3 regions of the Pseudarthrobacter sp. NPDC092424 genome follow, and region 2 is predicted to be linked to each of the others. Evidence: predicted binding sites of a transcription regulator. Region 2 holds the regulator's gene; each other region holds the start of a gene.
What was found. The regulator HrcA, encoded in region 2, represses chaperone genes, less so after heat shock. The targets are predictions, from matches to a motif close to TTNGCACTCGNNNNNNNCGAGTGCNAA.
Positions count from the first base shown of each region.

Region 1: the regulator HrcA is predicted to act here: its motif matches at 2,795-2,821, upstream of groL (chaperonin GroEL).
Region 3: the regulator HrcA is predicted to act here: its motif matches at 3,378-3,404, upstream of groES (co-chaperone GroES).

Region 1 is NZ_JBIVQC010000006.1:157,986-165,622, forward strand. Features, by position in the region: gene ACIQCN_RS11080 (RNase H family protein) at 1-865, opposite strand, end outside; gene groL (chaperonin GroEL) at 997-2,625, opposite strand; gene ACIQCN_RS11090 (ABC transporter substrate-binding protein) at 2,907-4,142, opposite strand; gene ACIQCN_RS11095 (cold-shock protein) at 4,139-4,354, opposite strand; gene ACIQCN_RS11100 (LytR C-terminal domain-containing protein) at 4,453-5,082, opposite strand; gene ACIQCN_RS11105 (DUF3263 domain-containing protein) at 5,130-5,459, opposite strand; gene ACIQCN_RS11110 (uracil-DNA glycosylase) at 5,615-6,385, shown strand; gene ACIQCN_RS11115 (siderophore-interacting protein) at 6,413-7,252, shown strand; gene ACIQCN_RS11120 (threonine/serine exporter ThrE family protein) at 7,269-7,637, opposite strand, start outside.
Region 2 is NZ_JBIVQC010000002.1:436,085-443,721, forward strand. Features, by position in the region: gene ACIQCN_RS05030 (GerMN domain-containing protein) at 341-1,249, shown strand; gene ACIQCN_RS05035 (16S rRNA (uracil(1498)-N(3))-methyltransferase) at 1,236-2,015, opposite strand; gene dnaJ (molecular chaperone DnaJ) at 2,018-3,145, opposite strand; gene hrcA (heat-inducible transcriptional repressor HrcA) at 3,173-4,186, opposite strand; gene ACIQCN_RS05050 (DUF3097 domain-containing protein) at 4,362-5,216, shown strand; gene ACIQCN_RS05055 (DUF4870 domain-containing protein) at 5,341-5,760, shown strand; gene hemW (radical SAM family heme chaperone HemW) at 5,843-7,072, opposite strand; gene lepA (translation elongation factor 4) at 7,109-7,637, opposite strand, start outside.
Region 3 is NZ_JBIVQC010000001.1:132,911-140,547, forward strand. Features, by position in the region: gene ACIQCN_RS00700 (shikimate 5-dehydrogenase) at 1-792, shown strand, start outside; gene ACIQCN_RS00705 (SAM-dependent methyltransferase) at 776-2,026, opposite strand; gene ACIQCN_RS00710 (hypothetical protein) at 2,080-2,469, shown strand; gene ACIQCN_RS00715 (DMT family transporter) at 2,400-3,335, opposite strand; gene groES (co-chaperone GroES) at 3,562-3,855, shown strand; gene groL (chaperonin GroEL) at 3,932-5,542, shown strand; gene ACIQCN_RS00730 (ATP-dependent DNA ligase) at 5,636-7,159, shown strand; gene ACIQCN_RS00735 (acyltransferase family protein) at 7,239-7,637, shown strand, end outside.

The sequences.
Region 1 (7,637 bases), on a different contig from region 2:
CGATGCGGTCCGCCGCGAGCACTTCGATCTCCGTCCGCTCCCCCGGATCGTCCTCCAGTGCCATCATCATGGCATCGCGGGTCCATACCCGGCCCGAACTGCCGATTTCCATGAAGTCCGGGTGCAGCAGTACCGCCGTGCGGCCCATGTCGCCCCGCACCAGCGGGCCGAGGAGTTCACGTTCCAGTTCCTCCACCAGGGCCTCGGGGGCCGCGTGGGCAGGCCGGGCGGCGTCGGCTCCCAGTTCGTCATCCGCGAGCTGGCTGAAGAGATCGGGGACGCCGTAGTCCGCAACACCCCGGGCCGCCGGCGCGGCTGGGGCGGACGCCGGCCGTGCCGGCTCCGGCTCCGCCTGCTGAGCCCGTACCATCGCCGGCGCCTTGGCGGCATGCGCGTGGGAGGCCGGGAAGCCCGGGCCCGAACGGGCGGCCACGCCCTGCTGGTACGCGGTGGCGGCCGCCCGGGCCCGCTCGTCGGCAGCTTCGTTGAGATCATGCCCGGCGTGGCCCTTGACCCATTCGAACGTGTATTTCCTGCCTGCCAGCTCCCGGTCCAGCTCCTTGAGCAGCTCGACGTTGAGGACGGGCTTGCCGTCCGCCTTCCGCCAGCCCTTGCGCTTCCAGCCCGGCATCCACTTGGTGATCGAATTGATGACGTACTGGCTGTCACAGAGAATCCGCAGGTCCTCCTCGGGAACATGCGCCGTGGCCCGGAGCAGGTCCAGGACGGCCATCAGCTCGCCCTGGTTGTTCGTTCCATGCGGCCACCCGCCGGCCCGCCAGCAGTCGTCATTCACATACCAGGCCCATCCGGCCGGGCCGGGGTTTCCCAAGGCCGAACCGTCAGCCGCTGCAGTAATCGTCACTGCTCTATCCTGCCAGACGCCCCGCCCTCCCCCTTGAGTTTTGGCGAAACGCGAAATGCGGCCCCCTCCGGAGAGGGAACCGCATTTCGTGGTGCATCCGGGAGAAGACCCGGACGGGAAAGCAGGGAAGGCTAGAAGCCGCCCATGCCACCCATCTCGTCGCCGCCGCCGACGGGGGCAGCGTTCTTCTCGGGCTTGTCGGCCACAACTGCCTCGGTGGTGAGGAAGAGGCCGGCAATGGAGGCTGCGTTCTGCAGGGCAGAGCGGGTCACCTTGACGGGGTCGTTCACGCCGGCAGCCAGCAGGTCGACGTATTCGCCGGTTGCTGCGTTCAGGCCGTGGCCTGCGGGCAGGCCGCGGACCTTGTCCACCACAACGCCCGGTTCCATGCCGGCGTTGAAGGCGATCTGCTTCAGCGGAGCGTCGATGGCAACGCGGACGATGTTGGCGCCCGTTGCTTCATCGCCGGAGAGCTGCAGGTTTGCGAAGGCCTTGGCGCCGGCCTGGATGAGGGCCACGCCGCCACCGGCGACGATGCCTTCTTCAACGGCAGCCTTGGCGTTGCGCACTGCGTCTTCGATGCGGTGCTTGCGTTCCTTCAGCTCAACCTCGGTGGCTGCGCCGGCCTTGATGACTGCAACGCCGCCGGCCAGCTTGGCCAGGCGCTCCTGCAGCTTCTCGCGGTCGTAGTCGGAGTCGGAGTTCTCGATCTCGGCGCGGATCTGGGACACGCGGCCGGCGATCTGGTCGGCGTCGCCGGCACCTTCAACGATGGTGGTCTCGTCCTTGGTGACAACAACCTTGCGTGCCTTGCCCAGGAGTTCCAGGCCGGCGTTCTCCAGCTTGAGGCCAACCTCTTCGGAGATGACCTGGCCGCCGGTGAGGACGGCAATGTCGGCCAGCTGCGCCTTGCGGCGGTCGCCGAAGCCCGGAGCCTTGACGGCGACGGACTTGAAGGTGCCGCGGATCTTGTTGACGATCAGCGTGGCCAGGGCCTCGCCCTCGATGTCCTCGGCGATGATCAGCAGCGGCTTGTTGGACTGCATGACCTTTTCCAGGACAGCAACCAGTTCCTTGACGTTGGAGATCTTGGAGTTGACGATCAGGATGTACGGGTCCTCAAGGACCGTTTCCTGGCGCTCCGCGTCGGTGACGAAGTAGGCGGAGATGTAGCCCTTGTCGAAGCGCATGCCTTCGGTGAGCTCGAGCTCCAGGCCGAAGGTGTTGGACTCCTCGACCGTGATGACGCCTTCCTTGCCCACCTTGTCCAGGGCTTCGGCGATCAGGGCGCCGATTTCGTCGTCACCGGCAGAGATGGAGGCCGTGGCCGCGATTTCTTCCTTGGTTTCGATTTCCTTGGCGGAGTTCAGCAGCTCGGCGGTAACGGCGTCAACAGCCTTTTCGATGCCGCGCTTGAGGGACAGCGGGTCGGCTCCGGCGGCAACGTTGCGCAGGCCTTCCTTGACCAGCGCCTGGGCCAGCACGGTGGCGGTGGTGGTACCGTCACCGGCGACGTCGTCCGTCTTCTTGGCAACTTCCTTGACCAGCTCGGCGCCGATCTTCTCGTAGGGATCGTCCAGCTCGATCTCCTTGGCGATGGAAACACCATCGTTGGTGATCGTGGGGGCGCCCCACTTCTTCTCGAGGACGACGTTGCGTCCACGCGGGCCGAGGGTGACCTTAACGGCGTCGGCGAGGGTGTTCAGGCCCCGCTCAAGGCCGCGGCGTGCCTCTTCATCAAATGCAATGATCTTGGCCATAACGGCAGTAGTCCTTTCGGGACAGTCGTTAAGAATGAACCTTCGCTGCAGTGCCCGCGACGGACGGTTCGCACCGGCGGCCTCTGTATGCCTCCGGAGGCGGACCTCACTCCAGTTAGGTGTTTCTCGCTCCTCGCCCGGTGCTGCGCCGCCGGGGGCCGGCATTGCTTTAGCAGTCGGTACGTCAGAGTGCTAAGTCAATAATTAGCACTCCCCCGGTGAGAGTGCAAGCGAAAGCGGACCCGGAGCGGGCCGCGTGGAGCGTTCTTTGCGGAGCGCGGTCAGCCGCCCGCCCTGCCTGCGGTCTCGCTTCCGGTGGGCGCCGGATTGTTGTCCGCTCCGTAGGTGAAGACCATGAAGGAAGCGGAGGTGATGTCTCCGTTGGCGTCGAAGGCAACCGGGCCGGATTCGCCGTCGTAATTGATCTCCCCGCCGCCGGACAGGCCGGCTAGGCATTCCTTGTACGCCGTGCACGCCGCCTCGGATCCGCCGGAGACGGCAATCAGGTTCGCGGCGATGGACCGGCCGGCGTCGTCCTGCGCATGCGCGGCTGCGAGCGCGGAAAGAGTGACGGCGTCATAGGTCTCCGCGGCGAAGGACATGTCACGCAGCCCCTTGTCCACCTCGAGGATGCGGCCCTGAAACCCTGCCGCTGCCAGCTTTCCGGGAACCACCGCACGCGCCCCGTCCAACGCTTTGGCCGCCAGGGCCCCGCCATACCGGGCGAAAGCGCCGTCGCTCAGGATGATCCTGGCGCCGTCCACCCCGGCGTTATTCAGCTCCGCCAGGGCACCCTGCGCCCCGTCGCGGGCAATCAGGATAACCGCACCGGAGCCCTCGCCTGCCTTGGCAGCCGCAGTCCCGGCGTCGCCGGGGCTGAAGGATGCGGTAGCCCCCACATCCAGTCCTGCCTCCTCGGCGGCGCGGACGACGGCGGCGGACACGTCACCGCCATAGGAACCTTCCTGGTGCATCACCGAGACACGGTTGGCACCTGCTTCCTTGGCCAGTTTCACGAGGACCGGAGCCTGCGCGATGTCCGCGGGGGCGGTGCGGAAGTAGTAGCCGCCGCTCTTGGCGCTGCTTAGGCCGGCGGCGGTGTTGGCGGGCGAGACCAGGGGCGTCCGGGCGCGGGAGAGGACGTCGATGACTGCCGGGGCGTTGCTCGAATCCGTGGGGCCGATGACCACGTCCGCCTTGAGCGTGACGAAGGTGTTGGCCTGGGCCGCGGGGTCCCCGCCCGGCGTGGCGGGGAGCAGTTCCACGGGCCGGCCCTTGTGCCCGCCGCCGGCGTTGATCTCCCGCACGGCCAGTTCGGCGGCTGCGAGTTGGGGTGCGTTCAGGAAGGCATTGCCGCCGGTGTTGTCCAGGAGGAGGCCGATGCGCAGGATGCCGTCGCCTGATGCCTCCGCGGCCTCGGTCCGGGCGTTGCCGGGCACCGCCGTACAGGCCGCCCCGGGCAGGGCAGTGCAGAGGACTGCGGCAAAGAGTGCGTTCCGCTTGAACCTGGCCTTCATTCGACTGGCCGGACGCTTTCGGCCTGCGGGCCCTTCTCACCCTCGCCGACTTCCAGCTCCACACGCTGCCCTTCGTCCAGTGCCCGGTAGCCTTCGCCTTCGATGGCGGACCAGTGGACAAAGATGTCATCGCCCGAGCCGTCAACGGTGATGAAGCCGTAGCCCTTTTCAGCGTTGAACCATTTGACGGTTCCCAATGCCATGATGACCATTCTTTCGGTTGAATCCGGCAGTCCACGCCGTTGTGTGCCGTCCGGCCCGGACCAGGGCCTGGAATGTACTGTAGCCAATGCCGGCCGGGGTGCGCGGCTTAGGCATACCCCGGTCCCAGGACCACCACCAGCGGGGCCTGGAATTCGGTGCTGCTTACCACCGTGGGGATGCCGAGCAGTGCAGCCAAGGCCTCGGCGTTGGCCCGCTGGGCCTCGCCGGCGTAGAAGATCACGGACGCCTGCTGCGGGGCGCCGGACCAGTTGGCCACCTCGCCCAGCGGCCAGCCGTCTGCCTGCACAGCGGTGCCAACCCGCCCGGCAAGGCCCGCGGTTCCGGCGGCGTTGTAGACGGCAACCGACTGGGTCTTATCCACGGGCACAGCCGTTTCAGTGGGTTCCGGCTCGGCGGTGGCGGTGGCCGACGGCTTTGCGGTGGCGGACGGGGTGGCGGATTCGCTGGCGGTTGCCGAGGGTGCCGCCGAAGCTGAGGGCGATGACCCGGTGTCCGCCAGGGGCGCCTCCACGCTGGAGGAGGCCTGCCCCAGCGGGCTGAATCCCAGCTTGGGGAGGATCAGGAAGGCCACGGCGCCAATGGCCAGCGCCACGGCGCCTGCCGCGAGAATGGGCCAGAGGCGGACGCGCGACGGCGGCGTGGCCGCCCGGTGGACGCCTTGCCGCGAAGCGGCCTCCGGGACCTTGTCGAATTCATCGCGGGCATATTTGGGCATGGAAGACAGTCCTTGTTGATTGCTGATGCGGGCTCAGCCTGAGCGAATTACGCGTCCGAACCCAGGCGCCGCGCGGTGCGGGCGCGCTGGCGTGACGTACGTAGTCTACGCAATCTCTTGACCAGCATGGGATCGTGCGCCAGCGCATCCTCGGTATCAATGAGGGCATTCAGCAACTGGTAATAGTGCGTGGCGGAGAGGTCGAAAAGCTCCCGGATGGCCTGTTCCTTGGCCCCTGCGTACTTCCACCATTGGCGTTCGAGGGCAAGCATCTGCTGGTCGCGCTCACTCAGGGGCGAATCCCGCAGGGTGAAGTCCGCCAGGAGTGCCTTCCGCGGTTCCTGCTCCGGCAGGTATTCGCGCGCTGGCTCCGCCACGGCATACTCCTTCAATCGTTACGGTCGCTGCTTTTGCTTGCCGGTGCGGCAAATGTCCTGCCCCCATGCTACGGAGGAATAACAGCCTTGTCATTCGGCACGCGCCCCGTTCCCCGGCCGGCCTCCCCAGGCAGCGGCCCTGCGAGAATGGGAGCGTGTGGGATTCAGATGCGTTGTTCGACCTCGCCGCGGAGCCGGCGGACACCGAAACCTTTGCAGCCTTGGCGCAGAGGCCGCTCGAGGAGCTCGTGGCCCCGGACTGGGCGGAGGCACTGGCGGGCGTCGAGGACAGGCTGCGGAGCGTGCTCTCCTTCCTGGCCACGGAAGTGGCTGCCGGGCACCCGGTCCTGCCGCCGCCGTCGTGCGTGCTCCGGGCCTTCCGCCGGCCGCTTGCTGCCGTGAAGGTGCTGGTGGTGGGCCAGGACCCGTATCCCACGCCCGGGCATGCGGTGGGCCTGTCCTTCTCCGTGGACGGCCGCACTCGCCCCATTCCACGGAGCCTGGCAAACATCTACCGCGAACTGGAAGCTGACCTCGGAATTCCGCCGCGGACCCACGGGGACCTGTCAGCGTGGGCGGAGCAGGGGGTGCTGCTGCTGAACCGCGTGATGAGCGTGCGCGCGGGGGCAGCGGGCTCCCACCGGGGCAAGGGGTGGGAGGAAATCACGACGGCGGCAGTCGCCGCGCTGGCGGCCCGCCGGGGTCCGGACGGGGCCGGGTTGCCCCTGGTCGCCGTGCTCTGGGGCAAGGACGCGGAGGCCGTCCGGCCACTCCTGCCCGGTGTGCCGGCCGTGGCCAGCGCCCACCCCAGCCCGCTGTCCGCATCCCGGGGGTTCTTCGGCTCGCGGCCGTTCAGCAGGGTCAACGGGCTCCTGCAGGAACAGGGCGCGGCCGGCGTAACCTGGGAGCTTCCCCCTGTGCCGTGAGCCCTGCCTCTGGCTAGGCTGAATCCCATGAGTAGCCTTCCCGCCGCCACGAGCGCCACCAAGCAAAGCCGCCCGCAGATCAATCTCACGGTGCTGCGCCGGGAGCAGTTGTCCCCTCATATGGTGCGGATCGTCGCCGGCGGCGAGGGCTTCGCTGACTTCCTCAACAACGGATACGCGGACCGGTATGTGAAGATCGTTTTCCCGCAGCCCGGCGTGCGGTACCCGGAGCCGCTGGACCTGTGGCAGATCCGGGAGACGATGCCCAGGGAGCAATGGCCGTTTACCCGGACCTACACGATCCGGTGGGTGGACGAGGCCGCGCGTGAACTCGCCATCGACTTCGTGGTGCATGGCGATGAGGGGCTGGCCGGTCCGTGGGCTGCCCGTGCCGAGCCGGGTGATCCCTTGACCTTCACCGGCCCGGGCGGCGCCTACAACCCCTCGCCCGATGCGGACTGGTACCTCTTCGCCGGCGACGAGGCTGCGCTGCCGGCCATTGCCGCCGTCCTGGAGTCCCTGCCTGCCGGTGCCGCCGGGCTGGCGTTCCTGGAAGTGGATTCCGACGCCGACATCCAGCAGCTGCGCGCGCCCGCCGGGGTGCGCATCAGCTGGCTCACCCGCGACGGCTCACCGGCGGGCAGCGGCAGCCGTCTTGTGGACGCGGTGGCGGACGCCGACTGGCCCGACGGGCGCGTGGACGTCTTCGCCCACGGGGAACGGGGATACATGAAGGGGCTGCGCCAGGTCTTCTTCGAGCAGCGCGGGCTGGAACGCAGCCAGGTGTCGCTGTCCGGCTACTGGGCCAAGGGCCGGGTGGAGGACGTGTTCCAGGCCGAGAAGAAACTTCCGGTCGGGCAGATCTGAGGCTTCGTCCGGCGCTTCAGCGGCGGCGGGCGCGCCGGCGTTCGTTGCTCGCAAGGCTGCGCGTCAGCGGGCGGGCGAGGGTATCGCCCAGCACAATCCCGCCGGCGGTGCCCAGGACGATCGCGCCGGCGTTGAGCATCCCTCCGGCGCCCAGCAGGATCTCGGCCTCCTCGATGGTGAGCACGTACATCGAGCGGAAGATGGTGAGGCCCGGCAGCAGGATCAGCGCAGCGGGCACGGCCACCACCAGCTGCGGCGCGCCCATCCGCAGCGCCACCACGCGTCCGAGGAGGCCGATCACCACGGCGGCGATGGCAGGCGAGAAGCGGTCCCCGATGCCCAGCGAACCGCTCCCCAGCAGGACGAGGTAGCCCGCCACGCCCAC
Region 2 (7,637 bases):
GGCCGGTGCCGGCGTCGTTTTTCCCAACGGGTCCTTACATCTTACGCCAGGAGGCCCCTGCGGCGGCGCCTGTCCGCTCCGGGAAGCGCGCCCGGAGGAGAGCCGGCCGCCGGCGCCGGGCGGTTATGTCTCAAGTTCATATCAGCCGGATATCGTTCCCGTTGCAGTTCGCGCGGGAGGGCCTGATCCGGGTTTCCAGAGCCCCTTGCTGTGCCATGCTTGAAATCCAGCTTCCGTTGGAAGGAGCCGTCCGGGGACCGGCCCACCACCCAGAAAGGACAGGGCCATTATCGTGCCGGAAACCACCGCTCCCCCTAGGGGTGCACGGACGGGCCGCCGTGTGCGTGCCGCGGTCGTGGCGGGTTTCCTGGCTGTGCCCCTGCTGCTGACCGGCTGCGTCGTCGAACCTGTCCCGGCGCCTTCCGGACCGCTTGGGCCGGGCACCACTGCCGGGGGAGGAACCCCCGGGGTCCCTGCCACCAGCGCCCCGCTTGAAACGACGCAGTCCTCCAACAAGGCCCCGGTGTATTGGATTGGCCGCAGCGGCCAGAACGTCTTTCTTTACCGCGAGTTCCGCGATGTGCCGGAGCAGGAAAATCCGGTCACCCGGGCACTGCGGGCCATGATGTCCGAGCAACCGCTGGATCCTGATTTCTTCACGCCATGGCAGAATCCCAGCAGCCTTGCCACGTCCATCTCGGGCAAGGATGTCATCAACGTGGACGTCTCCGAGGACGCATTCAACAGCAACCTGGACGCGGACATGGCTGCCCGTGCCGTCCAGCAGCTCGTGTACACGGCAACGGCCGCCGCTGCGAGTTCAGGCCTGATCGACTCCGGCCAGCAGATCAGGGTACGGATCCTGGTGGACGGCCATACTGACTACCCTGCCTTCAAACACATCCGGCTGGGCGACCTGATGTCCCGCGCCCCGGGCATGGTGGCCCCGGTGTGGATTATCGACCCGCAGGAGGGCGTGGAGATGGGTGCCGGCAGCGTCAAGATCACCGGGCGCAGCACCAAGGCCGGAAGCAGGCTGCGCTGGCAGATCCTGAAAGGCACGGAGGGCGCCGTGAAGATGCCGTACCTCACGGGCGAAACCACCGCCGCCGCAGAGGCCGGACAGTCGGGCATCTTCACGCTGGCCCCCAAGCTTCCCGCCGGGGACTACGAGCTGAAGGTTGCCCAGGCGGGAACCGGCGACGGCCCGGACCTGAATGCGGACACCAGGACGTTCAGCGTCCGGTAGTGCCCCAGCGTCCCAGCACATCGCTGGCGAGGACGACGGCGGCCGGCCCGGCCGTGGAGGAGCGCAGGACGTGGCTGCCGAGCAACGCGGTCACCGCCCCCTTATCGCAGAGCCGCGTCACCTCGCGCGGGCTGATGCCGCCTTCCGGCCCCACGATCAGCAGCACCTCCCGAACGCCCGCCCCATCGCGTCCCTGCCATGATTCAAGAACGCTCCGCAGCGGGCGGACGGCGTCCTCATGGAGGATCACTGCCAGGTCCGCGGCTTCGACGGCCGCGGCAAGGGCGGAGGTGTCGACGGCGGGACGCACCTCCGGCACCCAGGCGCGCCGCGCCTGCTTTGCCGCAGCTGCAACGACGGACTGCCACTTGGCGTGCGCTTTTGCGGCCCGGTCACCCTTCCAGCGCACGATGGAACGTTCCGACTGCCATGGGACCACCGCATCGATTCCGAGTTCCGTCGCCGTCTCGATGGCCAGTTCGTCGCGGTCGCCCTTGGCGAGGGCCTGGACCAGCACCAGCCGGACGTCCGGCCGGGCCTCGTCAGTAAGGGAGAGGCACTCGACTTCCAGGCCGGACGGGCCGGCCGACGCCACCGTTCCGGTCAGGCGCCGGCCGGCACCGTCGACGATGTCCACGGGTTCACCCTGCGCGAGGCGTTTGACCGCGACCGCATGCCGGGCTTCGGGTCCTTCCAGGACAAACGTGTCACCAGGACCGGTCCCGTCGAGGCCGCCGGCAGAGGTGAAAAAGACGGGGTTGCTCACCGCTACAGGTTACCCAGCCGGTCCCGAAGCTTTGCGAACATGCCGCCGCTGGCGGCGAGCTTGCCCTCGGTGATCTGTTCGCCGCGGAGCTTGGCCAACTGCCGCAGGAGGTCTTCCTGCGCAGCGTCCAGCCGGGCGGGGGTTTCCACCTGGAGGTGGACCTTCAGGTCCCCCCGGCCGTATCCGCGCAGGTGGGTCACGCCCAGTCCGCGGAGGGTGATGATTTCGCCCGACTGGGTGCCGGGCTTGACGTCGATTTCCTGGACGCCGTCGAAGGTTTCCAGGCTGACATCCGTGCCCAGCGCTGCCGCCGTCATGGGGATGTTCAAGGTGGCGTGCAGGTCATCGCCGTCACGGACGTACGTGGGATCGTTGTTGACCCGGATTTCCACGTAGAGGTCGCCTGACGGCCCGCCCGCGGGACCGGCCTCCCCCTGTCCCGAGAGCTGGATCCGGGTTCCGGTGGCAACGCCGGCAGGAACCTTGATGGTGAGTGACCGGCGGCTGCGGATGCGGCCCTGGCCGCTGCACTCGTTGCACGGATCCTTGATGACGGTGCCGAAGCCCTCACACGTACCGCAGGGTGCGGCGGTCATGACCTGTCCAAGAATGGAACGGACTGCCCGCTGGACCTGGCCGCTGCCGCCGCAGATGTCACAGCGCTCAGGGTGCGATCCCGGCTGGCAGCAGGAGCCCTCGCATGTGGGGCAGGTGACGGCGGTATCGACCTCAAGCTTCTTGTTGACGCCAAAGACGGCGTCGCGCAGTTCAATGCGCACGCTGATCAGGGCGTCCTGCCCGCGGCGGACACGCGACGCCGGGCCGGTGGTGCCTCCGGCTCCGAAGAATGTGTCGAAGATGTCCTGGAAGGCGAAGCCCTGGCCGGCATATCCACCGCCGCCGAACCCGTTGTCCGTGCCGTTCTCGTTGCCCGTGGTGTCGTAGACGCGGCGCTTCTGCGGATCCGAGAGGACCTCGTAGGCGTGGGTCACTGCCTTAAAGCGGTCCGAGGCATCCTGGCCGGGGTTGACGTCGGGGTGGAGCGTGCGGGCCAGCTTGCGGTAGGCCTTCTTGATCTCTTCCCCCGTAGCCTCCGGCGAGACTCCAAGGACGTCATAGTGGCTGCTCAAAGTTGGTTTCTCTTCCTTGTTGTAACGTCAGGGTCCCAGGATCCGGGACAGGTACCGTGCCACGGCGCGCACGGCGGCCATGGTGGTGGGGTAGTCCATCCGCGTGGGTCCGAGTACTCCGATTTTCGCTGCACTGTCCGGACCGTAGCCCGTAGCCACCACGGAAGCTTCCGCCAGGCCGTCGTACGGGTTTTCCCGTCCGATGCTCACGGCCACGCCGCGGTGGTCCTGCGCCATTTCGCCCAGGAGCCGCAGCATGACCACTTGCTCCTCCAGTGCTTCCAGGACCGGCCCGATGCTGAGTGGAAAGTCCACGTTGGAACGGGCCAGGTTGGCGGTGCCGGCCATGACCATGCGGTCTTCCCGGCTGGTGTGCGCCAGTCCTTCCAGGCCATGCGCCAGAGCCTGGGCCGCCTGCCGCTGGCCGGGGCCCACCGCGGAAACCACCGCCGGCAGGGACTGGGCCAACTGGCTGAGCGCCGTACCGCCCAGCGATCCCAGGAACCGGGTCCGCAGCGCGGCAAGTGCGTCGTCTCCCAGGTCCTGCCCGACGTCGACCACCCGCTGGTCCACCTTGCCGCTGTTGGCGATCAGCACCACCAACACCTTGCGCGGGGCAAGCAGGACGAATTCGATGTGGCGGACCAGCGCCCGGCTGAGGTGTGGATACTGCACCACGGCAACCTGGTTGGTGAGCTGCGACAGCAGGCGCACGGTCCGGTCCAGGACGTCGTCGAGATCGTCCGCGCCCTCCAGCAGCGACTGGATGGCGCGGCGCTCCGCCTGGGAAAGGGGCTTCACAGCCGAGATCTGGTCCACGAACAGGCGGTAGCCCTTGTCCGTGGGAATCCGGCCCGCACTGGTATGGGGCGCGGTAATGAGCCCCTCATCCTCCAGCGCCGCCATGTCATTGCGGATGGTCGCACTGGAGACGCCGAGATGGTGCCGCTCCACGAGGGCCTTGGAACCGACCGGCTCGCGGGAGTGGACATAGTCCTCAACGATGGCCCGCAGCACTTCCAGCTTGCGCGGTTCGCTCACACTCCACCTCCATCCAGGGTCCGGGGCGGCCTCGCCGGCCCGGTCAGCGCCACCATGACTGTTAGCACTCGACATGCCTTAGTGCTAACAGTCTATTATGACTCGCCCCGTTGTTAGCATTGGTACCGCTCCGGGGGAACGGGGCAACTGATCTATCACTAGGCGGAATGAATCCATGGATTACCAGAACTGGGGCCCCCGGGATATGTCGGCTCCTGCCAGGACCGCGCTGCCCGAGGTGCCGGTGGAGCGCGGCATGGTCCTTGAGGACGTCCAGTCGGGATGGGTGGGTGCGGTCACCCGGGTAGAGAAGTCCGGCGGCATGCATGTGGTCGCGCTGGAGGACCGGCGCGGAAAGTCCCGCTCCTTCAAACTGGGCTTCGGCTTCCTCCTCGAGGGCCGGCCGATCCGGCTGCTGCCGCCGGCCCCACGCACCGCCGCAGGACAGGCAGGCGGACCTGGCCGTACCGCGTCTGGTTCCGTGCGGGTCCCCGGCCAGCGCGCACAGGTGGCCAAGGCGAGCCGCATCTGGGTGGAAGGCAAGCACGACGCCGAACTGGTGGAGAAGGTATGGGGAGACGACCTCCGGGTGGAGGGCATCGTCGTCGAACCCCTCCACGGCATTGACGACCTCGCCGCGGCGGTGGCGGAATTCCGCCCCGGCCCCGGACGGCGGCTTGGTGTCCTGGTGGACCACCTCGTTCCCGACTCCAAGGAATCCCGCATTGCGGAGGCCGTGATGTCCTCACCGGGCGCGGCCGGCAACGTCCTTATTGTCGGTCACCCGTACGTGGACGTGTGGCAGGCAATCCGCCCGTCCGTGCTGGGCATCGAACAGTGGCCGGTGGTGCCCCGCGGGCAGGACTGGAAGACCGGCATACTGGCCGCCTTCGGCTGGCCGCATGAAACGAAGGAGGACATCGGCCTGGGCTGGCAGAAACTGCTGGGCGCCGTCCGGACCTACGCAGACCTGGAGGCGTCGCTGCTGGGACGCGTGGAAGAAGTGATCGATTTCCTCACCGTCCCCTAAAAGGCGGAGCCATGCCTGGCAGACAGTATTCTTATTAGTGCAGGTTCGCCAATTCCCGGCGGACCGGCAGCACAGGGCACCATGTACCCGCCGGCACCAATAGCACTCCAGAAGGAATCAGACCGTGGCAGAAAACGCACGTGATCACAGGAACCGCCAGGACGGCCCGGGCCGCTCCGAATACCACGGCGTTCCGGCGAATGCGCTGCCGCTGACGGCCAGCGAGGACCGGCAGTGGGCCACGCTGGCGCACTTTGGCGGCATCCTTGGCTGTGTGCCGTCTCTCCTGATCTACCTGATCTTCCGGGACCGCGGGCCGTTTACCGCGCAGGAGTCCAAGGAAGCACTGAACTTCAGCCTGCCACCCACCATCGCGGCCGTCATCGCCAATATCCTGGTGTTCGTCCCGGTGGTGGGCAACATCTTCGCCGTGATCGCGACCCTCATCTGGATCGCCCTCACGTGCTTCTCGGTCTCCGCCGGTATCCACGTGAACAAGGGCCAGCCGCACCGTTACCAGTACAACCTGCGCTGGATCAAGTAAGCCCACTGCAACGCGGGGTCACTTTTCGCCTCATATCGGCACGTTATGGGGACCGGAGTGACCCCGCGTTCAGTTCACGCAACTAGTCCGGCAGCAGGCGGCGGACCACGGCGTCAGCCAGGAGCCGGCCTTTGAGGGTCAGGACCAGGCGGCCGCGGAAGGCGGCGGCCGGTTCCACCAGGCCGTCGGCTATGAGTCCGGCCACTTCGTGGCGGCCCGCCGGTTTCAGCGAGGCAACGTCCAGCCCCGTGGAGAGTCGGGTCTCCAGCATCACGTGCTCCACGGCACGGGTCTCCAGGTCCAGGGTTTCCCTGCCGGCTGCCGGTGAGAGCCCCTGGCCCAGCCGGCCGGCATAGGCGGTGGGGTGCTTGACGTTCCACCAGCGCACGCCGCCCACGTGGGAATGCGCGCCCGGACCGATGCCCCACCAGTCATCCCCGCGCCAATAGGCGAGGTTGTGTCGGCAGGCGTGGCGCGGCGTCCGGGCCCAGTTGCTGACCTCGTACCAGCCGAGCCCTGCTTCGGTGATGAGCTGGTCGGCGAGTTCATACTTGGTGGCGTGATCGTCGTCGTCAATTTCCGGTACCTGGCCCCTGCGGATCTGCCCCGCAAGCTTGGTTCCGTCCTCAACGATCAGCGCGTAGGCGCTGATGTGGTCCGGGCCGTAGGACAGCGCCGTTTCGAGCGAGAAGCGCCAGTCATCCAGCGACTCCCCCGGTGTCCCGTAGATCAGGTCCAGGCTCACGTCCAGGCCGGCCTCGCGGGCCCACCGGACCACCTGCGGCACCCGTGCCGGCGAATGCGTCCGGTCCAGGACCTTGAGCACGTGCGGGACCGCGGACTGCATGCCGAAGGAAACCCGGGTGAACCCCGCCTCCTTCAGGACGGCAAGCGATTCCGGCGTGACGGAATCCGGGTTGGCCTCAGTGGTGACCTCGGCGCCGTCCTCGATTCCCCACCGGTCAACGGCGGCGCGCAGGACCAGGGCAAGGTCCGCGGCAGGCAGGAGCGTGGGCGTGCCGCCACCGAAGAACACGGTGCTGAGCGGACGTTCCGGCACGCCGGACGCGGACAGCACCCGGCCCGCGAACTCCACCTCGGTAGCGGCGGTGCCGGCGTAGGCGTCCTGCGATGCCCCGCCGCCCAGCTCGGTGGCCGTGTAGGTGTTGAAGTCGCAGTAGCCGCAGCGCACGGCGCAAAACGGAATATGGATGTACAGCCCGAAGCCGCGACCCGCCGCGCCTTCCGCTGCCTGGCCAGGCAGGAGGCCGTCCGACGGCGCGGGGTCGCCCAGGGGAAGAACGCTAGGCATTGCTGCGGCCCTGGGAAAGTCCGGCCACGGTAACCACTACTTCTTCGCCTTGTCCTTGGACTCGTCGGTGGTCAGCGCGGCAATGAAGGCTTCCTGCGGAACCTCCACGCGGCCGACCATCTTCATGCGCTTCTTGCCCTCTTTCTGCTTTTCGAGGAGCTTGCGCTTTCGGGAGATGTCACCGCCGTAGCACTTGGCCAGGACGTCCTTGCGGATGGCCCGGATGCTTTCGCGGGCGATGATCCGGGATCCGATGGCAGCCTGGATGGGCACCTCGAACTGCTGCCTGGGAATGAGTTCACGGAGCTTGCCGGTCATCATCACGCCGTAGGCATAAGCCTTGTCCTTGTGGGTGATGGCACTGAAGGCGTCCACCTGTTCGCCCTGGAGCAGGATGTCCACCTTGACCAGGTCGGCGACCTGCTCGCCGTCGGCCTTCCAGTCCAACGATGCGTAGCCGCGCGTCTTGGACTTCAGGATGTCGAAGAAATCGAAGACGATCTCGGCCAGCGGAATCCAGTAACGCAGCTCCACCCGGTCCTCGGAGAGGTAGTCCATGCCCTTC
Region 3 (7,637 bases), on a different contig from region 2:
CTGTGTATCTCCCTGTCCGCGCGCCCCAGTAATAACGGGACCCGCTTCCACAACCACCTGTACGGGCAGCTTGGCCTGAACTGGATCTACAAGGCGTTCGCTCCGGCCAACCTGGAGCAGGCCATCGCCGGGGTCCGCGGCCTGGGCATCCGGGGCTGCGCCGTATCCATGCCGTACAAGGAGGACGTGATCGCGCTGGTGGACCGGATGGATCCTTCCGCCCAGGCGATCGACTCGGTGAACACCATCGTCAACACGGACGGGCACCTCACGGCGTACAACACGGATTACACCGCCATCGAACAGCTCCTCGCCGCTAATGCGGTGCCTACCGGCTATTCGGTTCTTGTCCAGGGCGCCGGCGGCATGGCCAAAGCCACGGTTGCTGCCCTGCGCGATGCAGGCTTCGGCGATGTCACCATCATCGCGCGGAACGGGGCCGCCGGGCGGGCGCTCGCGGAGCAGTACGGTTTCCGGTGGCAGCCGGCGCTGGAGGGCGCCACGGCGGACCTGATCATCAACGTGACGCCCATCGGCATGGCCGGAGGCGCCGAGGCGGAGGCGCTTTCCTTCCCGCAGGAAACGGTCGACGCCGCACGGCTGATTTTCGACGTTGTGGCACTTCCCGCCGAAACACCACTGATCCGGGCCGCCCGCGCCGCCGGCAAGCCTGTGATTACCGGGGCGGAGGTGGCCACCATCCAAGCGCTGGAACAGTTTGTCCTTTACACCGGCATCCGGCCTTCGCCGGAGCAGGTGCGCGCGGCCGAGGAGTTCATGCGGGCGCAGTAGCTGCGCTTGGGGCCGGTTCCACCACGACGGCCACCCGCTCCTCGCCGATGCGGGTGAGCACCAGGGTGGCGGACGTTCCGGCACCCTTCCGGGCAGCTTTGCCGGAGGGGAGCAGCTGCTTGCGGAGCTCCTCCGGGGTCACGGCCGTGCCGCGCTTCTTGATATCCAGCACCGTGATGCCGTTGTCCTTCACCCATGCCTTGAGCGCCTTGACGTTGTAGGGCATGACCTCCAGGACCCGGTAGGCGCGCGCGAAGGGCGTCTCGACCAGTTCCGGCGCGCAGAAGTAGGCGATGTGCTCATCCACCAGGTGCCCGCCCAGCTGGAGCGCGACGTCGGCCACCAGCCCCGCGCGGATCACCGCACCGTCGGGTTCGTAAAGGTAGCCCTCCACCGCTCCCACGGCCGCCCCCGGGCCCGCACCGAAGTCCTCGCCGCTGGTAACCTCGGCCGCTCCCTGCGGGCCGAGGACCAGGGCGGCGCGGCGGACGCCGGGCCTGCTGACCGCGTTGAACCACAGCGTCACCTCCGTGACGTCACCGCCCACGGATACCCACTGGGCTTCGCAGTCGGCGGGAACGGACTCGTGCGGCATTCCCGGGCCCATCTTCACGCCCACCGCCTTGCCGGTGGCGGCCAGTGCTTCCACGAAGGAAAGCGGCGGGGAGAAGGCCTCCGGATCCCAGATGCGCCGGGTGCCGGACGTGGAGGTGACGCGGCGCGCGGGATCCAGCCAGACGCCGTCGGCTTCTTCGAGGGAAACCGATGTGGCGTCCGCGTGGACCACCGTGGCGTTGGGGAAGGGAATGAGGTTCACCGTGGCACAGGCGGCCGTGGTTTCGTCCATTTCCACGGCGGTGACGGTGAGATCCAGCGAGGCCATGGCCAGGGAGTCTGCGCCGAGTCCGCAGCCCAGGTCCGCCACGTGCCGGATGCCGGCGGCGGCGAAGCGCTGCGCATGGCGGGCCGCGACGTTCAGCCGTGTGGCCTGCTCCAGCCCTGCCTGGGTGAAGAGCATCCGGGAGGCGAACTCGCCGAACTTTGCCTCGGCCCGGGTCCGGAGCCGCGATTGCGTGAGGACAGCGGAAACCAGGGCGGGGGAGTGGCCTGCCTTCCGGAGGGCTGCATTGAGCCCGAAGGACTCGTCCTCGCGGTACGGGCCCAGGGAGCCCAGCAGGTCCCAGCCTTCGGGGGTGAGCAGCGGCGCAATCTGGTCCTGGGGAGCTTCAGCCATGGGTTCCAGCCTAGTGGAGGAGTATCCCGTCCGATGCGGATAGGGTTGATGGCATGAACGACGCAGCGGGACCCCGGCAGGACGGTATGGACGACCCAACGGACACCGGGGCCGTGCACAAGGGCCCGTTGCGGTTTGCCCGGCCGGCGCTGATCGCCGCCGCCACGGTGGCCGTGGTCTGCCTGGCGCTGCTGGTCATCATCTTCATGCTGGACGCGTTCAATGCCACCGTTTACTCCGTGGGCGGCAACAGCATCCAGGACGACACACAGGAGGCGCGCGACATCCGCGGACTCTACGCAGGAGCCCGTGCCGGCGGCATGGTGGTCCTGGTGGTGTCGCTGCTGACTGCCGCGGCGGCCGCCGTCGTACTTTACCGCGGACGCAACCAGGCAACCGGCGACGGCGACGAGGACGTCGACTTCGAGGACCTGGGCCGCTGAGGCCCGCCCGGCCGCTGCCCGGCGCTGGTCAGGAACACCCCTGATATCACCAGGACCCCGCCCAGGACCTGCGTAACGCTGATGGGCCGGCCCAGCAGCACCGTGATGATGGCGGTGAACACCGCAATGAGGTTCAGGTAGTTCCCGGCATTCGCCGGCGATGTCCGGGTCAGGGCCAGGTTCCACAGCAGGTACGAGCCCAGCGACGGGAAGACCACGATGAACGCCAGGGACCATGCCTCGGCGGGAGCCGACGGCAGGCCTGCTCCGGTTGCGGCCGCGACGGGAGCCAGGACGACGGCCGCCATGGCCACCTGGACGGCCGTGGACGTGATGGCAGGCAGCGACTGCCGCCGGGCCAGGACCGTGTAGCCTGCCCACACCGTGATGGCGGCGAGGATCAGCAGTTCCCCGGCCTTGAGGGAGAACGTCAGCAGGCGGTGGAGTTCCCCTCCGGTCAGGACCAGAAGGACGCCCGCCAGGCCCAGCGCGACTCCCAGCCAGCTGGCCGGGGCCGGCCGCTCACGGAACAGCACCACGGCCAGCACCAGGATGAGGGCGGGGTTGGCAGCGGTGACCAGCGAGGCGTTCAGGGCCGAGGTGTGCCCCAGGGCGCTGTACAGCAGCAGCGTGTAGCCGGTCATGCCCAGGCAACTGAGCAACAGCAGCAACGGCCACTGCCGGAGGACGGCCCGCCAGTCCGGCCGGTCGATGACTTGGGCCAGCACCAGCAGCGGCAGCGCAGCCAGCGCCCAGCGCCAGAACGTCAGCTGCAACGGAGCCATCGTTTCCACGGCGGCATGGCCCACCACGAAGTTGCCGGCCCAGAAAAGGGTGGCCAGGGTCAGGTAAATCGCAGCTCGCACCGCTCAAATCTACAGGCCCGCGCGTCCGCCCGTGACGAAAATCTGGCACTCGCCTTGACCGAGTGCTAACCCGTGCATAGAGTCTTCATTAGCACTCTCCCTAGGCGGGTGCTAACACATGAAGAGCTGCCAGCCAGGCTGCTGCCGGCACCGCGACGACGGTTTGCCAGCCAGTGCGGGAGAGCTTTCCAGTCCACGAATTTGCTGACGAAAAGGAGAGGTCCGAGTGTCGGTCTCTATTAAGCCTCTTGAGGATCGTATTGTTGTCCGCCCGCTCGAAGCCGAGCAGACCACGGCTTCCGGCCTGGTGATCCCGGATTCCGCGCAGGAGAAGCCCCAGGAAGGCGAAGTTGTTGCAGTTGGCCCCGGCCGCTTCGAGGACGGCAACCGCGTACCTGTTGACGTAGCCGTCGGCGACGTCGTCATCTACTCCAAGTACGGCGGAACCGAAGTCAAGACCGGTGGCACCGAGTACCTCGTGCTGTCCGCCCGCGACGTTCTGGCGATCGTCGTTAAGTAACCTCCGGATCCCCGTGCTGCCTGTCCAGTTTGCGCTGGCCGGCGGCGCGGGGTTCTGTCTTTGAAAGGACACCACCATGGCAAAGCAGCTTGCGTTTGATGACGCTGCCCGCCGGGCCCTCGAGGCCGGCATCGATAAGCTCGCCAACACCGTCAAGGTGACGCTCGGCCCCCGCGGCCGCAACGTCGTCCTGGACAAGAAGTGGGGCGCGCCCACCATCACGAACGATGGCGTGACCATCGCCCGCGAAGTGGAACTGGACGATCCTTACGAGAACCTTGGCGCCCAGCTGGCCAAGGAAGTTGCCACCAAGACCAACGATGTTGCCGGTGACGGCACCACTACCGCAACGGTCCTGGCCCAGGCACTGGTCAAGGAAGGCCTGCGCAACGTTGCCGCAGGTGCGGCTCCCGGCCAGATCAAGCGCGGCATCGAGGTTTCCGTGGAAGCCGTCGCCGCCCGCCTGCTGGAGAACGCCCGTCCGGTTGAGGGCACCCAGGTTGCCAGTGTGGCTGCCATCTCCGCACAGAGCGAAGAAATTGGCGAGCTCCTTGCCGAAGCCTTCGGCAAGGTGGGCAAGGATGGTGTGATCACCATCGAGGAATCCTCCACCACCCAGACCGAACTGGTCCTGACCGAAGGCATGCAGTTCGACAAGGGCTACCTGTCCCCGTACTTCATCACGGACGCGGACCGCCAGGAAGCCGTCCTCGAGGACGCCCTCATCCTGATCAACCAGGGCAAGATCTCCTCGCTGCAGGAGTTCCTGCCGCTGCTGGAGAAGGCGCTGCAGTCGTCCAAGCCGCTGTTCATCATTGCCGAAGACGTTGACGGCGAGGCACTCTCCACGCTGATCGTCAACCGCATCCGCGGCACCCTGAACGTGGTTGCCGTCAAGGCCCCGGGCTTCGGCGACCGCCGCAAGGCCATGCTTCAGGACATCGCCACCCTCACCGGTGCTCAGGTTGTCTCCCCGGAGCTTGGCCTCAGCCTGGACACCGTGGGCCTCGAGGTGCTGGGTACTGCCCGCCGCATCACGGTCACCAAGGACAACACCACCATCGTGGACGGCGCAGGTTCTGCCGAGGACGTGTCCGCACGCGTCGCGCAGCTGCGTGCCGAGCTGGCCCGCACCGACTCCGACTGGGACCGCGAAAAGCTCCAGGAGCGCCTGGCCAAGCTGGCCGGCGGCATCGGTGTCATCAAGGTCGGCGCTGCCACCGAGGTTGAACTGAAGGAAAAGAAGCACCGCATCGAGGACGCCGTGTCCTCCACCCGCGCTGCCCTCGAAGAAGGCATTGTCTCCGGTGGCGGTTCAGCCCTGATCCACGCCCTGAAGGCACTGGATGAGGACCCTGCCGTGCAGGCACTCGAAGGCGACGCGGCTGCTGCCGTGGGCATCGTCCGGCGTGCACTGACCCAGCCGCTGCGCTGGATCGCGCAGAACGCCGGCTTCGACGGCTACGTCATCGTGGCCAAGGTCGGCGAACTGGAAGCCAACCACGGCTTCAACGCCAAGTCCGGTGAGTACGAGGACCTGATCGCCGCAGGCGTGATCGACCCCGTCAAGGTGACCCGCGCGGCTCTCCGCAACGCGGCTTCCATCGCCGCCCTGGTCCTCACCACCGAGACCCTGGTGGTTGAGAAGCCGGCTGAGGAAGACGAGCACGCAGGCCACAGCCACTAAAGCAAGGCCATACAGCAAAAAACCGGTCCGGCATTTGCCGGGCCGGTTTTTTGTCTGCCGCTGCTCTTGCCATGCCCGTGGCAGACTGGTGCCATGCTGCTCGACGAGCTCGTGAAAACCACTGACGCGGTCTCATCCACACGCTCCCGGCTCGCCAAGGTCGAGGCGCTCGCAGAGCTGCTGCGCCGGCTTGAACCTGCCGAAATCGCCACCGCCGTCGGCATGCTCACGGCACGGCCGCGGCAGGGACGGGTGGGCGTGGGCTGGCGCGGAATGTCGGCCGCCCGGGGAACGCCTGCGGCGGTGCCGGGCCTGACTATCGCCGACGTCGACGCCGCGTTGGACCGCCTCCTCGGCACGGCCGGAACCGGGTCCGCCGCGGAGCGTATCGCCACCCTTCGGACCCTCATGTCCGCCGCGACGGAACGGGAGCAGGCCTTCATTGCCGGCGTCCTCCTCGGTGAACTGCGCACCGGCGCCTTGGAAGGCGTGCTGACCGACGCCGTCGCCCGGGCCGCCCGGCGGCCCGTTGAAGCGGTGCGCCGCGCCGCGATGCTTTCCGGCGACCTGGGCGGCACCGCGCGGCTGGCGCTTACCGGAACGGAGGCCGAGCTCGACGCGGTGGGCCTCGTCGTCGGCCGCCCGGTGCAGCCCATGCTCGCCGCAACGGCATCCACCGTCCGGGCTGCGCTGGAGACCACGGGGGAGGCGTCGGTGGAGTTCAAGCTCGACGGCGCTCGCATCCAGGTTCACAGGTCCGGCGACGACGTACGCATCTACACGCGCACCCTGGCGGAGGTGACGCACCGGCTGCCTGAGGTGGCGGACCTGGTCCGGGGACTGCCGGTGCGCGACGTGATCCTCGACGGGGAAACCCTGGCGCTGGGGGAGGACGGTGCACCGCGGCCCTTCCAGGAGACCATGTCGCGGTTCGGAGCGGACACGGCGCGGGCCACGCTACTGCATCCGTGGTTCTTCGACGTGCTGCACATCGACGGACGCGATCTGTTGGAGGAGCCGCTGGCGGTGCGCCTGGGGGTGCTCGAACGCATCGCGCCCGGCCACCGGATCCCCGGGCAGGTCACAGCCGACCCCGCGGCTGCCGAGAACGTCTCCCGCGAGGCGCTCGCCGCCGGACACGAGGGGGTGGTGGTAAAGGCTGTTGGCTCCCCCTACGCGGCCGGCCGCCGCGGGTCCAACTGGATCAAGGTCAAACCGGTGCTCACCTACGACCTGGTGGTGCTTGCCTGCGAGTGGGGGTCGGGACGCCGGACAGGATTGCTGTCCAACCTGCACCTCGGAGCCCTCGATCCCGCCGGCGAATTCGGCGAGCCCGGCGGCTACGTCATGGTGGGGAAGACCTTCAAGGGCCTCACGGACGAACTGCTGAGCTGGCAGACGCAGCGGTTTCAGGAGATCGAGGTGCGGCGGACGGCCAACACGCTTTGGGTGGAGCCGGTCACTGTGGTGGAAATAGCGATCGACGGCGTGCAGCAGTCCACGCGCTACCCTGGCGGCATCGCCCTCCGGTTCGCCCGGGTCAAGCGCTACCGGGACGACAAAACGCCTGCCGAAGCGGACACCATCCAGGCTCTGCGGGCCCTGCTGCGCTCCTGACCGGGCTGCTTGTCGCTGCGCGAAGGTACGGTCCGTTTAGGGGCCGGGAGCCCATTTCGGCTAGACTTGAGGGTTTGTGATGGGCTCCGAAGGGTTATCCGTGTCGAATCTCAGGACCACAGTCGCACCGCACGAAGGTGCCGCGCAGCAACAAAACAACCGAAAACAGGCTTTCCGCCCTGAGGTGCAAGGCCTGCGCGCCCTTGCCGTCCTCATGGTTGTCGCTTACCACGTGTGGCTGGGCCGGGTTTCCGGCGGAGTGGATGTTTTCCTGCTGATCTCGGCGTTCCTGCTGACGCTTTCATTTGTCCGGAAGGCCGAGTCCGGCCGCCCGTTCCGGCTCGCCGCCCACTGGCTGCACCTGTTCAAACGGCTGCTGCCCGCCGCCGTCGTGGTCATCCTTGGCGTACTGGCCGGAACCTGGCTGTTCCTGCCGCAGAGCCGCTGGCCGGAGGTCCTGGACCAGGCGTGGGCATCC